4 regions of the Anaerotruncus sp. AF02-27 genome follow, and region 3 is predicted to be linked to each of the others. Evidence: predicted binding sites of a transcription regulator. Region 3 holds the regulator's gene; each other region holds the start of a gene.
What was found. Region 3 encodes Rex, which represses fermentation and respiration genes when NADH is low (regulators of the CRP and FNR family bind a similar motif). Its sites were predicted from a motif close to ATTGTTAANNNNTTAACAAT; they were not measured.
Positions count from the first base shown of each region.

Region 1: the regulator Rex is predicted to act here: its motif matches at 3,080-3,099, upstream of DWV16_RS04815 (glycerol dehydrogenase).
Region 2: the regulator Rex is predicted to act here: its motif matches at 2,878-2,897, upstream of DWV16_RS07600 (NAD(P)H-dependent oxidoreductase subunit E).
Region 4: the regulator Rex is predicted to act here: its motif matches at 2,066-2,085, upstream of fucO (lactaldehyde reductase).

Region 1 is NZ_QSBX01000003.1:206,632-211,526, forward strand. Features, by position in the region: gene DWV16_RS04805 (diguanylate cyclase domain-containing protein) at 1-1,444, shown strand, start outside; gene DWV16_RS04810 (GNAT family N-acetyltransferase) at 1,486-1,929, opposite strand; gene DWV16_RS04815 (glycerol dehydrogenase) at 1,956-3,038, opposite strand; gene DWV16_RS18970 (hypothetical protein) at 3,244-3,462, shown strand; gene DWV16_RS04825 (Tex family protein) at 3,478-4,895, shown strand, end outside.
Region 2 is NZ_QSBX01000007.1:46,619-51,513, reverse strand. Features, by position in the region: gene DWV16_RS07630 (PHP domain-containing protein) at 1-19, opposite strand, end outside; gene DWV16_RS07625 (DRTGG domain-containing protein) at 16-351, opposite strand; gene DWV16_RS07620 ([Fe-Fe] hydrogenase large subunit C-terminal domain-containing protein) at 361-1,689, opposite strand; gene DWV16_RS07615 (ATP-binding protein) at 1,730-2,155, opposite strand; gene DWV16_RS07610 (DRTGG domain-containing protein) at 2,148-2,504, opposite strand; gene DWV16_RS07600 (NAD(P)H-dependent oxidoreductase subunit E) at 3,062-3,559, shown strand; gene DWV16_RS07595 (ATP-binding protein) at 3,562-4,113, shown strand; gene DWV16_RS07590 (ferredoxin) at 4,154-4,531, shown strand; gene nuoF (NADH-quinone oxidoreductase subunit NuoF) at 4,551-4,895, shown strand, end outside.
Region 3 is NZ_QSBX01000020.1:39,581-44,475, forward strand. Features, by position in the region: gene DWV16_RS13870 (isocitrate/isopropylmalate family dehydrogenase) at 1-1,092, shown strand, start outside; gene DWV16_RS13875 (redox-sensing transcriptional repressor Rex) at 1,140-1,790, shown strand; gene DWV16_RS13880 (hypothetical protein) at 1,836-2,534, opposite strand; gene rsmA (16S rRNA (adenine(1518)-N(6)/adenine(1519)-N(6))-dimethyltransferase RsmA) at 2,531-3,394, opposite strand; gene DWV16_RS13890 (dCMP deaminase family protein) at 3,526-4,017, shown strand; gene DWV16_RS13895 (FAD-binding protein) at 4,046-4,895, shown strand, end outside.
Region 4 is NZ_QSBX01000006.1:69,866-74,760, reverse strand. Features, by position in the region: gene DWV16_RS07015 (MurR/RpiR family transcriptional regulator) at 1-757, shown strand, start outside; gene fucO (lactaldehyde reductase) at 878-2,023, opposite strand; gene DWV16_RS07005 (TetR/AcrR family transcriptional regulator C-terminal domain-containing protein) at 2,181-2,765, opposite strand; gene DWV16_RS07000 (TRAP transporter large permease) at 3,066-4,328, opposite strand; gene DWV16_RS06995 (TRAP transporter small permease) at 4,361-4,843, opposite strand.

The DNA.
Region 1 (4,895 bases), on a different contig from region 3:
GAAAAGGCAGGCTTTGGAACTGCAGAAAAAAGCCGAGCGTGACCAGCTGACCGGGCTTTTCAACCGGACGGCGTCCCGCTCGCTGATCGACCGGATTCTTGGGGATACGAAAGGGAGACCCTGCGCGATGTTCATGCTGGACATCGATAATTTTAAACAGATCAACGACACCTATGGGCACCTGTTTGGAGATGCGGTCCTTTCTGAAACCGCGGCCCGTCTGAGCACCCTTTTCCGCAAAGGCGATGTGCTTGGCAGGCTGGGCGGGGATGAATTTTTGATCTTCCTGCAGGGCATCCCGAACGAAGAACTGGCGCTCAGAAAAGCGGAGCAGGTCTGCAGGCAGGTGCGCAGCGTCTATTCTTCGGGCGGCAGGCAGTGTGAAATTTCCGGCTCGGTGGGTATCGCTTTTTCCCCACGCGATGGAGGATGCTTCGACACCTTGTATGAACGGGCCGATATCGCCCTTTACCATGCGAAGGATCAGGGGAAGAACCAGTTTGCGGTCTATCAGGAGGGCCTGTGGAAAAACCTTGTGAAGCCGCTTTCCCCCCGCCTCTCGCAGGAAAAGAACCTTGCCAAATCTTTTTCCGAAAACATTGGGGAATACATTTTCAAAATCCTTTATAATGCCAGGGATCTCGATCTTTCGGTCAATGCAGTGCTGGAGCTGCTCTGTAAGCATTATAATACCCGCCGGTCCTATATTGTCGAATACGATGCGGAAAACGACGCCTTCTCGATGACCTTCGAATGGTGTGATCAAGGCTTTCCGTCCGCGAAGGGCTGGATGCAGGGGATCAGCCTGGGAAAATACTGGGAGCGCTTCGATGAGGACGGGGTTTTCCTCCTGGAGGATATCTCCGGAGCAGATCCAGCGCTGGAGGCGATTGTCCGCCGGGTGGGGTCCTGTTCACTGATCCAGTGCGCGATGGTTTCCGGCGGGAGATTCCGCGGCTTCCTCGGGGTGGATGAGGACCGCTGCCAGCGTGCCTTCAGTGAGGAGGAGCGCTCCACGCTGCTGAGCGCGGGGGAGATTATCAGCACCTTCCTGCTCAACCAGCGCAATGAAGCGGAACGCCTGCGGCTGATCGAAACCCTGCAGACTCTTCTGGATAAGATGCCAAACGCGGTCTATGTGGTGGAACAGAACACCCACCGGCTGGTTTACTGCAACAGGCGGCTTCTCCGGATATTTCCGGACGCCATGTCCGGCAGGCCATGCTACGAAACCTTTCGGGGATTTTCGAGTCCGTGCCGGGAGTGCCCGATGAGCGGTATTGGGGGGAAGAATGAGTCCAGTACCGAGGACATCTATAACGAACGTCTCAATGTGTGGATCAAAACCACTGCGACCCGGATCAAATGGCCGGGCGCTGGGGAGCATTTCATGCTCAACTGCGTGGAGGTCACAAAGTATAAAGATCCGAAACAGGAAGAATAAAAGAACCCCGGCCGGCGTAAAAACGCCGGCCGGGGTTTCATTCAGCCTTTTGTCTCCCGCAGCGGGAGACAGAATTTAAAATGCCGGTTGGTCATCCCCTGACGGAGATAGAATGTGTGGCTCATGACGCGAGATCTGTTGCAGCAGACCTCCAGCTGCAGGCAGCCTTCCCGCACAGCGGCCTCTTTTGCGGCGGCAAACAGAAGTTTGCCGATGCCCTGTCCACGCAGCTGCCCGCACACCACCAGCTCCTGGATTTCCGCGACTTTGGCGGCATGGTGCAGAAGCTGCTGGATATGCAGGCTTATAAAGCCGAGCACCCTGCCGCCCTCCTGGGCGACGAAATAATGAACCTGCGGGTTTTCAAGGTTCTGCCGGTAACACGCCGAAAAGCCTTTCCGGCTGACTGGGGTGCCCTCCAGTTCGCAGATCAGAAGATAGATCTCTTCGAGCTGACTGGACGCTGCCGGTAAAATTTCAACCATTCCGCTCCCTCCCGATGGAAAACCGTTTATTCCGCTTTGAAGTACCGGCCGATGGCGTCCGCGCCGAGGATGGCGGCATAGACCTTTTCGGGTGTGACTTCCAGCGGCATGTTGTAGATCGATTCCCCTTCGGCGCAGGCCGCGTTTGCAACCGCCATCAGGTCGGCCGCGACCGGATCGGAGACGCCGATATCGGCAAGGGTGGTCGGCAGACCGACGTCCATGCAGAATCCGATGACCTCCTCCAGCTCCTCGGACGGCGCATTTTCAAGCACGAGCTGTACCAGTGTGCCGAACGCAACTTTTTCGCCGTGATAGTAGCTGTGGCACTGGGGCAGGACGGTGAACCCGTTGTGGATGGCATGTGCGCCCGCCAGGCCGCCGCTCTCGAAACCGATTCCGCTCAGATAGGTGTTTGCTTCGATCACATCTTCGACCGCTTTGGTGCAGACCTTCTGCTCCACCGCGAGCTTGGCCTGCAAGCCCTCTTCGATCAGCGTTTCATAGCAGAGCCGCGCCAATGCAATCGCTGCCTTGGTGACCTTGCCGCCCGCGCAGGTGGAACCATTTGAGGCTCTGGTGGCGCGCGCCTCAAAATAGGTGGCGAGCGCATCGCCCATGCCGCTCACCAAAAGGCGTGCCGGCGCGGCGCTCACGATGTCGGTGTCAATGAGCACGAGGTTCGGGTTCTGCGGCAGGAAGAGGTACTGGTCAAAAACGCCCTCATCGGTGTAGAGGACCGAAAGCGCGCTGCATGGCGCGTCGGTGGAGGCAATGGTCGGGACGATCGCAACCGGTTTTTTGGTGTAGTAGCCGACTGCCTTGGCGGTGTCGAGAATTTTGCCGCCGCCCACGCCGACGATCACGTCGCAGTCCCCCATCAGGCCGATGAGGCGGTCGACTTCGTTTTTGCTGCATTCGCCGCGAAAGCTTTCAAAGGTGACTTTGCCGCCGAAACCCGCTTCAATCGGGGCCTTCACGCGCTTCATGCCGGATTCGCTGACAAGGATAAACGGATTTTTCCCAAGCGCGTCGACATAGGTTTTGAGATTTTTGAGTTCGCCCTTTCCCTGGACATACTTTCCGGGCGAAATGATGATATTGGCCATTTGGAACGCTCCTTTATTTTTTAATTGGTAGGACATCTTTAATTGACAATAGTTTAACATAGATGCGCCGCCAATTGCAATGGAGAAGCCAACAAACTGTACGGGGAAATTCCGCCGATTTTGTGAAATTTGAGCTGTTTGAAAGAACAGGCCGAAAATGATATACTATATATCTATCGTATCATTGGAAAGAGGGAAAAACAACATGCAATTTTTAAAAAGGCTGCTCCCTGCCGGGCTGCTTTTGGCGCTTGCCGGCTGCGGGGAGGCGAGCTCGGTCGGCGTCATCGGCGGCGCGGACGGCCCGACGGCCGTTTTTGTGACCACAGCCACCAAAACGAATCCAGCCGTTTGGCCGACAGTGGCGCTTGTTGTGATTGCCGCTGTGATCGGCGTAATTGTCTGGCTGAAACATCGAAAGTAAGGAGAAATACCGTTTATGGACTTTGCCGCGATCCTTTCAAAGGAATTCAACATTGCAAAAAACCTGGTGGAAAACATCATCGCGCTCATCGACGAGGGCAATACCATCCCGTTCATTGCGCGTTACCGAAAGGAAAAAAACGGTTCCTGTGACGATCAGGTGCTGCGGGAACTTTCCGACCGGCTCGAATATCTGCGCGGGCTTGAAAAACGAAAACAGGAGATCACCGATTCGATCACGGAACAAGGCAAGATGACCGAGGACCTCGCCGCCGATATTGCCGCGGCCGAGACGCTCGCCCGCCTGGAGGACATCTACCGCCCCTATAAGCAGAAGCGGCGCACCCGCGCGACGATTGCGAAGGAACGCGGGCTGGAACCACTGGCGGAACTGATCCTCGCACAGGACAAAACCTCCGGTACGGCGCAAGCGCTGGCCGCGCCGTTCGTCGATCCGGAGAAGGAGATCCCGACGGCGGAGGACGCCATCGCGGGAGCCTGCGACATCATTGCGGAACAGGTGTCAGACAGCGCGGAGGGCCGCCAGCGGCTGCGTCTTTATTATCAGAAGAATGCCGTCCTGCGCAGCGTGGCCGCCGATCCGGACAAGGAGAGCGTCTACAGCACCTATTATGACTACGCGGAACCGGTTGCCAAGGTCCCAAGCCATCGGGTTTTGGCGCTCAACCGCGGAGAGAAGGAGGAATTCCTCAAGGTCGCCGTTGAGGTGGACGGAGGATATGCCGCCGGGCTGCTTGGCGGGTTGTTTGTCAAAAAGGGCAGCATCACCACGGGCCTGGTGCAGGAAGCGGTCGCGGACGCTTATAAACGACTGATCCATCCTTCGCTTGAACGAGAGGTGCGTTCCGATCTCACCGAAATGGCGAACGAACAGGCGATCAAAAACTTCGGCGTGAACCTGAAGGCGCTGCTCATGCAGCCGCCGGTCAAGGGAAAGACAGTGCTCGCGATCGACCCGGCCTACCGGACCGGCTGTAAGATCGCGGTGGTTGACCAGACCGGCAAGGTGCTCGACACGACGGTGGTCTATCCGACCCCGCCGCAGAACAAAACCGTTGAAGCCAAACGCGTCCTTGGCGCGCTGATCAAAAAGCACGGCGTGCAGGTGCTTTCGATCGGCAACGGCACTGCTTCCAAGGAAAGCGAGATCTTCGCGGCCGAGATGATCCATGAGCTTGACTGCGGGCTCCAGTACATGATGGTCAACGAGGCCGGCGCGTCGGTCTATTCGGCCTCGAAGCTTGCGGCGGCCGAATTCCCGGACTATGACGTTTCACTGCGCAGTGCGGTTTCGATCGCGCGGCGGCTGCAGGACCCGCTGGCAGAGCTTGTGAAGATCGACCCGAAGTCGGTCGGCGTGGGCCAGTACCAGCACGACATGCCGCCCAAACGGCTTGACGAGACGCTTGCGGG
Region 2 (4,895 bases), on a different contig from region 3:
CGTAGAAAACCGGCTTCACGGATGGAGCTCCCGGTCGATCTCCCTTGCCGTATCGTAAACCGGCCGCGGTGAGGCAAGCACCGCGATGTCGTTCTGTTCGGCTTTCTGTTTCGCTTCGTCGTCGAACTGCGCGCCTTCGGCCAGCACCACACAGGCCACATCGGCCAAAAGCGCCACAGCCATCGCGTTGACATTCCCCATCACCGTCACCCAAGCGCTGTCCGCCGGGGCGCGTCCCATCACAAAACTCAATAAATCGCAGCAGTAGACGCATTCGATTTCCCGTCCGAGCGCCTCGCCTCCGGACAGGACCGAAAGCCCCAGCTTCTGCGCCGCCTGTTGTACCGTCATCCGATCACCTCATTTGTCGTTCTGTTCGTCATCCACCGCCTCGGAGGGACGCGGCATGAATTTCGAGAGCCGGGAGAGGCCCTCCGCCATGGCACGCATTTCGTCGCGCAGCTTGAAGATGCAGGCCTCCTCAGTGGAAAACCCGCGCACGATATCCTCGGCCAGCGCCTTGCAGGACGGCGCGCCGCAAGAGCCGCAGTCCATGCCGTAGAGCCGGCCTTCGATCTCGCGCATCTTGTTCATCTTTTCCATCGCGACCTTGAAGTTCTCATCGAGCTCGAGCACCGGCTCGTATTCGACCGGCGCGTCCCACTGATAAGGGGAGATTTCGTCGTCCGGCAGATGGTTGCAGGAAACCGGACGGTATTTGCGGATACGTTTGAGCTTGGCTTTGGCGACATACGGGTTCTCGACTGTCAGCACGCCGCCGACGCAGCCGCCGGAACAGGCGTTGAGCTCGACGAAATCGAGGTCGTAGAACTTCTCGTCCTCGAGATCCTCGAGGACGCGGATGACGTTTTCGATCCCGTCGGCGGCCAGATACCGCTCCTTGAGAGCGGCTGCCGCCTCTCCCCCGCTGCTGCCCCAGCCGATGCCCATCCGGCCAGCCTGGGTCAGATCGACCGTCTGCGGGACGTTTTTCATCAGCGAGATGAGCTTCGGGTAGACCTCGCGGATGGCGATCACCGCGTCGACCGCGCTTTTTTCCGCTCCGAGCGGCATCTTGACAGCCGTCACCTTGGCCGGGCAGGGGCTGATGAAGATGACGCCGATCTCCTCCGGCGCGAAGCCGGTCTTTTCCATCGCCGCTTTGCGCGCGAGCCGCGCGGCAACCTCGATGGGCGCGTGCAGCGGCAGGACGTTGTCAATGAGTTCCGGGAAGCGCACCCGGATGAGCCGCAGGACGGCCGGACAGGCGGAGGAAATGACCGGCCGCTTGACATCGGGCCGGGCCATATATTTGCGGGTTGCGTCCGAAACGAGCTCGGCCGCCCGCGCGACCTCAAACACCTCGTCGAACCCCATCATCTGCAAAGCGCCGAGGATGATGTCGATGTCGTCAAGGTTGTTGAACTGCCCATAGAGGGCGGGCGCGGGGAGCGCCACCTTGTATTTATAGGTATCCATGACCGAAAGCGGGTCAAAGATGGCCTGTTTCGCGTGGTGCGGGCAGACGCGGATGCACTCGCCGCAGTCGATGCAGCGCTCCTTGATGATGCGCGCCTTACCTTCCCGCACCCGGATCGCTTCGGTCGGGCAGCGTTTGACACAGTTGATGCAGCCGTGGCATTTGTCACGGTCGAGCGTCACCGAATGGAAAAAATTTGCCTTGTTCATCGCAATCTCCTTCACAGGAGCGTTGGGATGGCGCCGGGGTCTAGGCCACGTGAACCTTCATGTCCACGGTGGTGCCTTCTCCCACTACGCTTTGTATCTCCATCTCATCGCTGTATTTTTTCATATTGGGCAGCCCCATGCCTGCGCCGAACCCAAGGTTGCGCACGCTTTCGGGCGCGGTGGACCAGCCTTCCTGCATGGCAAGGCTGATGTCCTTGATGCCGGGGCCGTGGTCGACCAGAGACATGGTGATGCATTCGGGGGAAATCTCCACCGTGATATGCCCGCCGCCGCCATGGATGACCATGTTGATTTCCCCTTCATACATCGCAATGGCTACCTTGCGCACCACGTTCGAATGCAGGCCCAGCTTTTTGAGCACCGCCTTGACGTCGCTGGAGGCCTCGCCCGCACGGGTGAAGTCATCGCCGGGCACGTCGTATTCGAGCTTGATTACCTCAGACATCGCTTTCACAACCGCCTCTCAATCCATTGCTGTAAAGCAGCCCGCAGGCCGCGAACATCCGGTATGGGGTGGTCATCACCGCGATACCGCGTTCCTGCGCGAGGTCGATGATCGCCTGGTCGGGCTGCTTTCCGCGCACAAAGACGATGCAGACCATGTCCATCATTTCGGCGGTGCGCACCACCTGGGAATTCACAAGCCCGGTGAGCAGCACGCTCTGGTCCTTGACAAAAGCCAGTACGTCGCTCATCATATCGCTGCCGCAGGCGGTGTGCACTTCGGCGCCGAGGCCGTCGCCCTCACAGAGGACGTCCGCCTTTAAAATTTCCTTGATATCCTGAACTGTCATAGAGGATACTCCTTTCAAGATGTTGCATGGGGCTGGCTGTTTGTCCTTTCCGACAAATATTTACCCCTGCATTATAACATTTTGTTTAATTTTGTGCAATGGATAAACGGCACCAATCGGGTTTTCAAAAGCTGTATAATCTGCACGCGCCCACGATGTATTTTGTGGGAAAGCGGGTGAAAAAGCCGGCGCATGAAAATCAAAACGGCCGCGGCAGAGCCGCACGGCCATTTTGGATTGCGGAGCAATAAAAAATATACATGGCTGCTCAAAAATATTTTGGCATTAACGCCGAATAAAGAAAAAACACCACAAATATTTTGTATTTTTCCAACAGAAAAACATGTAAAAGATCTGGACGGCCATATCAATATCTGTTATAATTGTAACAATTAAGCTGGATGCGTGCGCGTAGGCAATGTTTGCCTGTATGGATATCCTGATGTCGTTCCCGCGGACACCTGTGATTCGGCCAATTCCCGGCCGCGGTTTCCGGAGGAGTTTTTATATGATATCCGGTGCGCGCACCGCCAATTATTCAAGGAGGTAAAGACTAGATGGCGAACACCAAAACGGTCGTACCTTTCAAAGGGACGCCGGAACAGGAAGAGAAGCTCAAGGCGCTCATGGCACAGCACAGGGGAGAAAAGGGAGCGCTCATGCCGGTGATGCAGGGTGCGCAGGAGATCTATGGCTATCTGCCGATCGAAGTGCAGAAGATGATTTCCGAAGGCATGGACATTCCGCTGGAAGAGATCTACGGCGTGGCCACATTCTACGCGCAGTTCACCCTCAACCCGAAGGGCGAGCACAAGATTTCGGTCTGCCTGGGAACGGCCTGCTATGTCAAGGGCGCGGGCGATATCTTCAACAAGCTCTCAGAGAAGCTCGGGATTTCGAGCGGCGGATGCACTCCGGACGGAAAATTCAGTTTGGACGCCTGCCGCTGTGTCGGCGCATGCGGGCTTGCTCCGGTCATGATGATCGACGATGAGGTCTATGGCCGGCTGACGGTTGATGAGATCGATTCGATCCTGGCGAAATACGGCGCCTGAGCGTGATGCAGGAACTGTCGCTGAATGTGCTGGATATCGCGCAGAATTCGGTGCGCGCAAAGGCGGATCTCATTGAAATCACGGTGGATGAACAGCCAGGGAAAGACCTTCTCACCATCACGATCGCGGACAACGGCTGTGGGATGAGCGCCGAACAGGTACATAAAGTGATCGACCCGTTTTTTACCACCCGCACGACCAGAAAGGTCGGGCTGGGCGTGCCGTTTCTCAAAATGGCGGCGGAGATGACGGGCGGGACGCTTGCAATCGACTCCAAAGTGAATGTGGGGACGACGGTAACAGCCACATTTGGGCTGACCCACATCGACCGGATGCCCTTGGGGGACATGGCGGGGACAATCAGCTCGCTGGTTCAGTGCAATCCGGATATTGATTTCGTCTATACCTACCGCCGCGGGGAACAGGCATTTGCGGCGGATACACGGGAGTTCCGGCAGGTGCTCGCGGGCGTGCCGCTTTCCAATCCGGAAGTGGTGGGATTCATCAGTTCGTTCATCCGGGAGAACATGACGGAAATCCAGGGGAATGGATAACCAGGCAATAAGCGTATTTGTGGATGGAGGATAACAGATTATGAAAAGTTTAGCGGAGCTTCAAGCTCTCAGGGACAAAGTGAAAAGCAATATGGGCATCCGGGAGGATGACACAGGCAACACCCGTGTCGTGGTCGGCATGGCAACCTGCGGAATCGCCGCGGGCGCGCGCCCTGTGCTGCAGGCGTTCACCGAGGAGGTCGCCAAACGCAATCTCCAGAACGTCACCATCGCACAGACCGGCTGTATCGGCATCTGTCAGTATGAGCCGGTTGTGGAGATCATGGAACCCGGCAAGGAAAAGGTCACCTATGTAAAAATGACTGCGGAAAAAGCTGCGCAGGTGGTTGCGAACCATCTGGTAAACGGCAACGTCATGACCGAATACACCATCGGCGCTGTCGCGCAGAAAGCATAAATGAAGGAGGAGACACATCATGTATCGTTCCCATGTTCTGGTTTGCGGAGGTACAGGTTGCACTTCCTCCGGCTCCGCAAAGGTCATCCGTGCCTTTGAGGACGAACTGAAAGAAAAAGGCCTTGAAAACGAAGTCAAGGTTGTCAAAACCGGCTGCTTCGGCCTGTGCGCGCTCGGCCCGGTCGTCATCGTCTATCCGGAGGGCTCGTTCTATTCCCGGGTCAACGCGGAGGACGTGCGCGAGATCGTCGAGGAGCACCTGCTCAAAGGACGTATCGTCAAGCGTCTGCTCTACACCGAGACCGTCCAGGAGGACACCATCAAGTCGCTGAGTGACACCGACTTTTATAAAAAGCAGAAACGC
Region 3 (4,895 bases):
GAGCGCATTAAAGCAACTAAGGACTTCGTGGATTACGAACATCTCGATAAGATCGTCATCGGTGTCTGCGGCGGCGACGGCATCGGCCCCATTATCACCAATGAAGCCGCCCGCGTATTAAAGCACCTGCTGGCGGATGAAGTGGCCGCCGGCCGTGTGGAATTTAAGCAGATCGACGGCCTCACCATCGAAAACCGCGCCACCGTCGGCAAAGCTATCCCGGACGACGTGCTCGCGGAACTCAAAAAATGCCACGTCATCCTCAAAGGCCCCACCACCACCCCGCGAGCGGGCGATCCCTGGCCAAATATCGAATCGGCCAACGTTGCGATGCGCAAGGAGCTTGACCTGTTCGCGAACGTCCGCCCGGTCAAAGTCCCGAGCGAAGGCATCGACTGGACCTTCTTCCGTGAGAATACCGAAGGCGCATACACGCTCGGCTCCTGCGGCGTGAATGTCGACGACGAAGTCGCGTTCGACTTTGTCGTCACCACCACCGAAGGCACCGAACGCATCGCGCGGCTCGCTTTCGACTATGCCAAGAAAAACCACAAAGACCGCGTTTCAATCGTCACCAAGGCCAACATCGTCAAGACGACCGACGGCAAGTTCCTCAAACTCTGCCAGAACATCGCCAAGGAGTATCCGGACATCTCCACCGACGACTGGTATATTGACATCATGACCGCAAAACTGATTGACCAGAAGCGCCGCCGTGATTTCAAGGTATTTGTACTTCCGAACCTCTACGGCGACATCATCACCGATGAAGCCGCCGAGTTCCAGGGCGGCGTCGGTACCGCGGGCAGCGCCAACATCGGCAAACGCTACGCGATGTTTGAGGCGATCCACGGCTCCGCGCCGCGTATGATCAAGGAAGGCCGCGGCAAATATGCCGATCCCTGCTCGATGCTGCGCGCAGCGGTGCTGCTGCTGAGCCACATCGGCTTCCAGGCGCAGGCGGATAAGCTCGACCGTGCGCTGGACGTCTGCATGTACGAGGAGAAAAAGCTCACCATCACCGGCCGCGACACCGGCTGCACCTGCGAGGAATTCGGCAATTATGTCATGGATACCGTAGCGAGCCTCTGATCCGCCCGGCACACAAGGAAATCTACACAGGAAGGGTGTTTGTGTCTATGCCAAAGCATGAGGGCGTTTCACTGTCGGTTATCCGGCGTCTGCCGCGCTACTATCGCTTTTTGGGCGACCTTCTGAAAAAGGATGTCACCCGTATCTCTTCGCGGGAGCTTGCACAGCTCATGCAGCTCACCGCCTCCCAGATCCGACAGGATCTCAACTGCTTCGGCGGATTCGGCCAGCAGGGTTACGGTTACAACGTCGCCGCGCTTTATAAGGAAATCGGAAACATCCTCGGCCTCAATAAACAGGCCGACATCATCCTGATCGGCGCGGGAAATCTCGGCCGCACGCTTGCAAAGCATATGAACTTCGACACCAGCGGTTTTAAGCTCGTGGGGATTTTCGACAACTCCCCCACGGTCATCGGGCAGAAGATCCGGGAACATACCGTGCGGGACACCACCGAACTCGAAGACTTCTGCCGGGAAAATCATCCCCGCGCCGCGATCCTCTGCATCCCGCGCGAGGTGGCTTATGAAACGGCCGAGCGGCTCAAAAACCTCGGCATCAACTGCTTCTGGAACTTCTCCCACTACGATCTGCTGCTTAATTTCGAGAACGTCGTGGTCGAAAACGTGCATCTTGGGGACAGCCTTATGACCCTTTGCTACCGGATGAACCAGTTTTATGCCGACGAGAAATCCTGATTTCAAACCCAAACGGCCCCGCTTCTGAGAAGCGGGGCCGTTTCTCTATTCCTTTTTGTCCTCCGGCAATTGTTTTTCGTCCCAGAAATATTTTGCCACAACGAATCCAACCAACAGGATGAGGATGCAAAAAATATCTGTCATGAAAAGCTCGGCTGTCCCAATCCCGGTGCCCGGCCCGTCCGCCACCCCTGACGCGTACAGTTCGGGAGCGAGGTCGTTCCCATCCGCGTCAAGAAGCCGTAGGCCGCGCCAGAGCCCCTCCGTTTTCGGGTGCTCATAAATATCGACGAAATCCCGTTCGGCAATCTCTCCGGAAAACACCACCTGCGGCGGTTCCTCGTCCACCGTAATGACCTCGTAGGCCACCGCGCGCGGGTCGGCGTTCGCGCCGCAGACCGCGACCTTCCGTTTGCCCGAAGCGGTGAAGGGATAGACCTCCACGCCGATCGAATTGCCGTAGCCGGCGCTGACCGGCCGGTAAAGGGTGTTCATCCCCCGGTCGAAAAGCGCGTAGCCCATCATCGGGCCGCCGCCCGGGTCCTTGAAGAGCACGAACAGCCGGTTGCCGGCCTCCTCGGTCCCGGCTATCTCCACCGGCATGCCGGTATATTCCGTGAGCGCCTCGGTCAGCGATTCCGGTTTCGCCGTATAGTGGTAAACCATTGTGTAATACGCCCCGGTCGCGATGAGGGTAACAGCCGCGATCACAATGGACAGGATCCTGCGTTTTGTCAGTTTCATCGTTTCATCTCCTTTGCGGCGCGGGAAAGCGCCGCGAACTGTTCCATCGTGAGCTGCTCGGCGCGTGCCGTGCCCGGCACCCCCGCTGTTTCGAGCAGCGCGGCGGTGTCCGGCTTCGCAAGCGAAAGCCCGCTTGCCAGACAGTTCAGGATCGTTTTTCGGCGTTGGGAAAAAGCCGCCTTCACCACCGCGAAGAAAGCCTTTTCATCCCCCACGTCGTATTGCGGCCGCTCCCGGATATCCAGCCGGATGACCGTACTGTCCACGTCGGGCGACGGCATAAACGACCCGCGTGACACCTGAAAGAGCACCTTCGGGACGCTGTAGTACCGCACAGCGATTGTGACCGCGCCAACCTCGCGGGTGGCGGGTTCGGCGCAGAGCCGCTGCGCGGCCTCCTTCTGCACCATCACGGTGATCGATTTGACCGGCAGGCGCTGCTCGAGCAGGCTCATAATGATCGGCGAGGTGATGTAGTACGGCAGATTCGCGCAGACAACCACCTCCATGCCGGAAAACTTTTCCGCGATGAGCGCGTGCAGGTCGACCCGCATCACATCCGCATTCACGATCTCGACGTTTTGGTAGCCCGCGAGCGTTTCCGCGAGCACCGGCAGCAGCCGGGCATCAATTTCGATACAGACGACTTTGTCCGCGCGTATGGCAAGCTCGGCGGTCAGCACACCGACGCCCGCTCCGATTTCAATGACTCCGACGCCTGCTTTCGCGCCGCCAAGCTCGGCCATGCGCGGGCAGACGGTCGGGTTGACAAGGAAATTCTGCCCGAGCGCTTTACTGAATGTAAAACCGTGGCGCGACAATACGTCTCGTATCACGCCAATATTGGAAAGGTTGTCCATAAAATCCTCCAGGAACTGGATTTGGTTTTGCAGGAAATAAAAAAGGAGCTTGCACAGGCCGCCGCGGTATAGTAGAATAAAATCAATGACCAGCTCCATACCTTTCATCATTATAAAGGAAGTGAAGATAGATGGCAAGACGCGATAAAATAAACTATTATTTGGATATTGCCGAGACGGTCGCCTCGCGCGGCACCTGCCTGCGGCGCAACTTCGGCGCGATCATCGTGAAAAACGACCAGATCGTTTCGACCGGCTATGTCGGCGCGCCGCGCGGGCGGGAAAACTGTTCCGATTTGGGCTACTGCACCCGCTCCAAGCTCAACGTCCCGCGCGGCGAACGATATGAACTCTGCCGCTCGGTACACGCCGAAATGAACGCGATCATCCACGCCTCTCGCGAGCAGATGCTCGGCGCGACGCTTTACCTGGTCGGCAAGGAATATGACACCGGTGAATATGTCCGCAATGCCTGTCCCTGCTCAATGTGCACCCGCCTCATCATCAACGCTGGCATCTCCACCGTGATCATCCGCGACGACAAGGAGGAATTCCGCGTCATCAACGTGGCGGACGAGTGGGTCGTGCATGACGAATCCCTCAAGGGGCTTTCCAACTATTGAAAAAATACATCATCGGGAGCAGATGCATATGTATGATCTGGCCATCGTAGGGCTCGGCCCTGCGGGCTCCACACTGGCGCGCCTGCTCGGGCCCCGGATGCGCGTCGCGGCGATCGACCGCAAGGATTCGCCGGAGAACGGCTTTCGCAAGCCGTGCGGCGGCCTGCTCGCGCCGGACGCGCAGAAGGCGCTTGCCTGTCTCGGCCTCACTCTGCCGCGCGAGCTGATCGTCGACCCGCAGATCTTTTCGGTGCGCACGATCGATCTCGATACCGGTGTCACCCGCTATTACCAGCGTTTTTATGTAAATCTCGACCGCCATCGGTTTGACCTTTGGCTGCGCGGGCTCATCCCGCCGCAGGTCGACCTGTTTACGAATGCTGCCTGCCGCGCGGTGGAAAAAATCCCCGGAGGCTGGCGGGTGCGTTTTTGGCGGGATGGCCGGGAGCAAACCATCGAAGCCGCCCGCCTTGTCGGCGCGGACGGCGCCAATTCGCTGGTGCGGGAGGTTCTCTACCCGCATAAAAAACTGCGCAGCTACGTCTCGATCCAGCAGTGGTTTGCGGACACCCACACCACGCCGTTTTATTCCTGCGTGTTTGATTCCGAAAACACCGACTGCTACTCCTGGGCGCTTTCAAAGGACGGCAGCCTCATATTCGGCGGGGCGTATCCCGCCAAAGGCTGCCGCGAACGGTTTGAGCGTCAGAAGCGCAAACTGGAAAGTGTTGGAATTCATCTGGGCGAACCGAAGCGAACCGAAGCCTGCCGGGTGCTGCGTCCCGCTTCGCCCGGGCAGTTCTGCTGTGGACGCGACAACGCCTTCCTCATCGGGGAGGCGGCCGGATTCATCAGCCCAAGCTCGCTCGAAGGCATCA
Region 4 (4,895 bases), on a different contig from region 3:
TCCCGAGGAGGTGATCTACCTTTCGGTAGCCGGCCTTGCCGAGCGCAGCAACGCGAGCGACGCAACGGTGATTCGCACCTGCCGCAAACTTGGGATGAGCGGCTATCAGGAGCTCAAGCTCACCCTTGCCCAAGCGATCGTCACACCGCTGCAGAATATCCACGAGGAAATTTCCGAGGGAGATCCCCCTGACACCATTATGGATAAGGTTTTTCAGTCCACCATCCACACCATCCGCTATACTCATGACGTGCTGCGCGGAAAGGATCTCGACGCAGCCGCTGACCGGATCATCGCATCCAACCGGGTGGCCATTTTTGGTTTAGGAAATTCCCATTCCATTGCGCTCGACTTACAGCATAAGCTGCTGCGCGTCGCAGTTGACGCGACCGCCTACACCGACACCCACATCCAGAGCATCGTGGCCACCAACCTCCAAAAAGGCGACACCGTCTTTGCAATCAGCCATTCTGGGAGCTCAAAAGATATTGTCGACGCCTCGGCGCTCGCCAAAAGCAAAGGGGCTTCGATCATCTCGCTGACCAATATTGGGCGGTCTCCGCTTTACGACATCGCTGATATCCGGCTCTGCACCGCATCGAACGAAACCCGCTACCGGATTTTTGCGCTTTCTTCGCGTATTGCGCAGATGGCAATTATCGATACCCTGCATACGATGATCGCGCTGAAAAAGAAGGATTCCTCGGTCACCAACTTCCGTGCGATTGAGCGCGCGCTCGAACAGAAGAAATACTGAAAAAACAGGACAGACAGCCATGAATCTGGCTGTCTGTCCTGTTTTGGCGCGGATATATTACTGGCCAGCCGATCTCGGCGGGCCGGAATTGCGATTTCGAAAATCTTCTATTTGAAAAGCTTACATCAGTTTGCGGAACAGTGCTTTCAGGTCTTCCACATTGGTATCCTTCGGATTCCCCGGGCAGCAGGCATCGGCAAACGCGGATTCCGCAAGGAACTGCAGATCCTCTTCCTTGAGCGCTTCCAGCTTGGCCGGAATCCCAACGTCAGCGGAAAGTTTCTTGACAGCATCCACAGCGGCCTTCCGGTATTCGGACTGAGACATCCCGTCCACGCCTTCCACACCCATTACGCGCGCAATTTCACGATATTTTTCGCCAGTGCACTCGGCATTGTACTCCATGACGATCGGGAGCATCATCGCGCAGGCAACACCGTGCGGGGTGTCATAAACCGCGCCGAGGGTGTGCGCCATCGAATGCGCAATGCCAAGGCCAACATTCGAGAAGCCCATACCGGCAATATACTGGCCAAGCGCCATTCCGTCACGGCCTTCCTTTGTGTTTGCGACCGCGCCGCGCAGCGATTTTGCAATGATCTCGATCGCCTTGATGTGGAACATATCGGTCATTTCCCAAGCAGCCTTGGTGGTGTAGCCTTCAATCGCATGAGTCAGCGCATCCATACCGGTGGAGGCGGTCAGACCCTTCGGCATCGAAGCCATCATATCCGGATCGACAACCGCGATGATCGGCATGTCGTGCGGATCGACACAGACAAATTTACGTTTTCTCTCCACGTCGGTGATAACATAGTTGATGGTGACCTCAGCGGCGGTGCCGGCGGTGGTGGGAACGGCAATGATCGGGACACAGGGCTTTTTGGTCGGCGCGACGCCTTCCAGGCTGCGCACATCCTCAAATTCCGGGTTTGCAATGATGATACCGATCGCCTTGGCGGTATCCATCGAGGAACCGCCGCCAATGGCAACGATATAGTCCGCGCCTGACGCCTTGAACGCCTGCACACCGTTCTGGACATTCTGGATGGTCGGATTGGCTTTAATATCCGAATACACCTCGTAAGCGAGGCCTTCCTTGTCCAGAATATCGGTCACCTTGGAGGCCACCTTAAATTTGATCAGATCGGGGTCGGAACACACGAATGCTTTTTTGAAGCCGTGCGCCTTGGCTTCATTGGCGATTTCCTGAATCGCGCCGGAGCCGTGATAGGAAGTCTGATTGAGCATAATTCTGTTCGCCATAAATAATCTTCTCCTTTTTCTGAAATACTGGCTGCGGTCAAGTTTGACAATTTATTATCATTATTGTAAACCAGAATCCGGAGAAAAGTAAAGTTACAATCTGTCAAAGATGTAACATCCCACAAAAATTTTTTTAATCCGCACGAAAAACAAGGTATTATGTATGCGATTTAGGCAAAAGGCCCAAATGGATAAACAGGTCGGCCAGCTTTGCCGGCATCGCATCCACGAGACTTTTTGCCATCTTTTCCGGCGGCTCTGGCATCCCGCCAAGCACCCATTTCACCGTCATGTAAATGGAGCCGCGGCAGTACATCTCCAGCAGAAAGCGGATCTCCTCATCCGGAAACTGTCCGGTCTTCTGTCTGATCTGCTGGGTATAAAACTCCAGGATCAGTGCAAAATCATGTTCCTTGAGGGAGTTCTGATCGTCCGAACTAAACGCCCCGGTAAAAAAGACCCTCTCCTCCCGGATGTATTCGAACTTGCGTTCGAGTCCTTCCAGCACCGTCCGGCCGCTGCCCATATGTGCAAAGGATTCGAGCAGCAGCTTATCAAAATACCAGTTGATGAGGTCGTACTTATCCAGAAAATTGCGGTAAAACGTCTGGCGGGTCACCCCACAGGCATCCACAATCTGCTGGACGGTGATACGGTCCACCGGCGTGTTCTTCATACAGGCTTTGATCGCCTCGGCAAGGCGGTATTTTGTGTTTTCCTGCCGGGTCTCCGGTTTCAGCATACGCATCCTTCCTCTCAATTTGGTCACCTCCATTGTAACAGACTGCCGGAGGGTTTTACAACTCCCTTTTAACTGATACGGTTTCACTCCGTCAAATCGCAGGTGCTGCGCGCAAGTCCCCCTGCATAAGTACCGGCAGCCGCCCCGACGATGCAGAGCCCCGCTGTCAGGCTACCGCCAGCAGATTTTCTCATTCGGGCCTATCCAATTTTCCGGAACAGCTTTCAAAGTACAGAGGAGCCGCCCCCAGTTTGGAGGCGGCTCCTCTGTTTAATCAAAGTCAGAGATTTCCTGGCTATCCTACATGTATTTGGGAACGACCAGCCGCGGCAGGGCCAAGATGAAATCCGGGAAGAAGATGATGATCAGAAGCGTTATGACCACCGCGCCAAGCATAACAAACAAATCCCGGAAGGTCTTTTGCGGTTCGATCTTTGCAATTTGGCAGGCCAGCAACAGGCACAACCCGTACGGTGGCGTCACGAGGCCAAAGGACAGAACCAAGCAAATGATCATGCCCAGATGCACCGGATGCAGCCCAAGGGCCAAGCCGGCCGGAACGACAATCGGAACAAAGATGCAGATCGCCGGGGTCGCATCCATAAATGCACCAAGAACAAAAAACAGGATGATAGTGAACAGCATGAATCCTGCCTTCGACAGATTAAGATCGGTCATCAGCTGCATGACATATTCATTTGTACGGAAATAAGCCAGCAGGTAACCGAAGACACTCGCCGCTCCAATACAGAAAAGACTCGTCGCCGCCCCCTTCGCAGACTTCACAAAGATGGGGAGCAAATCCTTGGGCGTCAGGGTCTTATCAACAAAAATTGTGATGATCAGACTGTAAACAACAGCCAGCACCGCACTTTCGGTGGCAGTACAAACACCGGTGAGCACGCCGCCGATGATAATAAGCGGCATGACAAGCACCAAAGCGGCCTTCCGAAATGTGATCAGGAACTCTCGGAAGGTGCACTTCGCCTCTTTCGGATAATGGAATTTGATGGCATATCCCAGAGAAACCACCATCATCGTGAGCGCCAGCATCAGGCCTGGAACCATCCCAGCCACGAACAGCGCTTGAACGCTTGCACCGGCTGTGGCGGAATAGATAATCATAATCAGGCTAGGCGGAATGATCTGACCCAATACGGATGAGGTTGCAGTGACCGCGACCGTGAACGATTTGGTATACCCTTTGCGGATCATTGCCGGGATCAGGATGGTTCCAATGCCCGAAGTATCCGCGACCGCCGAGCCCGACAGGTGACCAAACAACAAGCTGACAAGGACATTAATATGGGCCAGTCCGCCACGGATATGTCCCACCGCTGCGGAAGAAAGGTCTATCAGCTTATCCGTAATTTTCCCTGAATTCATCAGATTTCCCGCCAGCAGGAAAAATGGGATTGCTGTCAGGACAAAGCTGTCAATTCCGGCAAAGAAACGTTGGACGATCTGCCAAAACGGCAGATCCGTGAATCCAACAAGCACCGCCGTGGAAATTGCCAGAATGGAAAAAGCAAGCGGCAGACCCAGCAGCATCAGCAGGATCATACCCACGATCAGAATAAGAATGGGCAATGGACTCACGAAGCTGCCTCCTTTCGATTACGGTTCAGTTCCAAGACGGCCTGTTCCACTGTATAAAATATCATGACAACTGCTGAAACCGGGATGGCTATGTAGACGCAGTTGGAGGGGATCGGCATTGTCACAGCGGTTTTCCCCATGCTTCGGACCACGTAGTTTGCGCCCGCCACCAAAAGGATCACACTGACCCCCAGTATCAGCACCAGAACAATCATGCGTAAAACCTTGCGCATCTTCTCGGAAACGGCAGATGTGAGCATATCCATAACCAAATGGCTGTTTTCTTTTATGGCCACCGCTGATCCCAGGGAAATCATCCATACAAAGCTCATCCGGATCACTTCTTCGCTCCAGGCGATCGGGATATGCAGGATAAAACGGCTGAACACCTGTAAAAAGGTGATCACCACAAGCACCGTCATAATAAAGAACAGGACGACACTGATTATTTTTTCAAGTCCATCAGAAATCCGTTTCAATAAGTGTTCCCTCCCAAACGCGCAGGCGGCTTCCGCCGCCTGCGATTCTCAA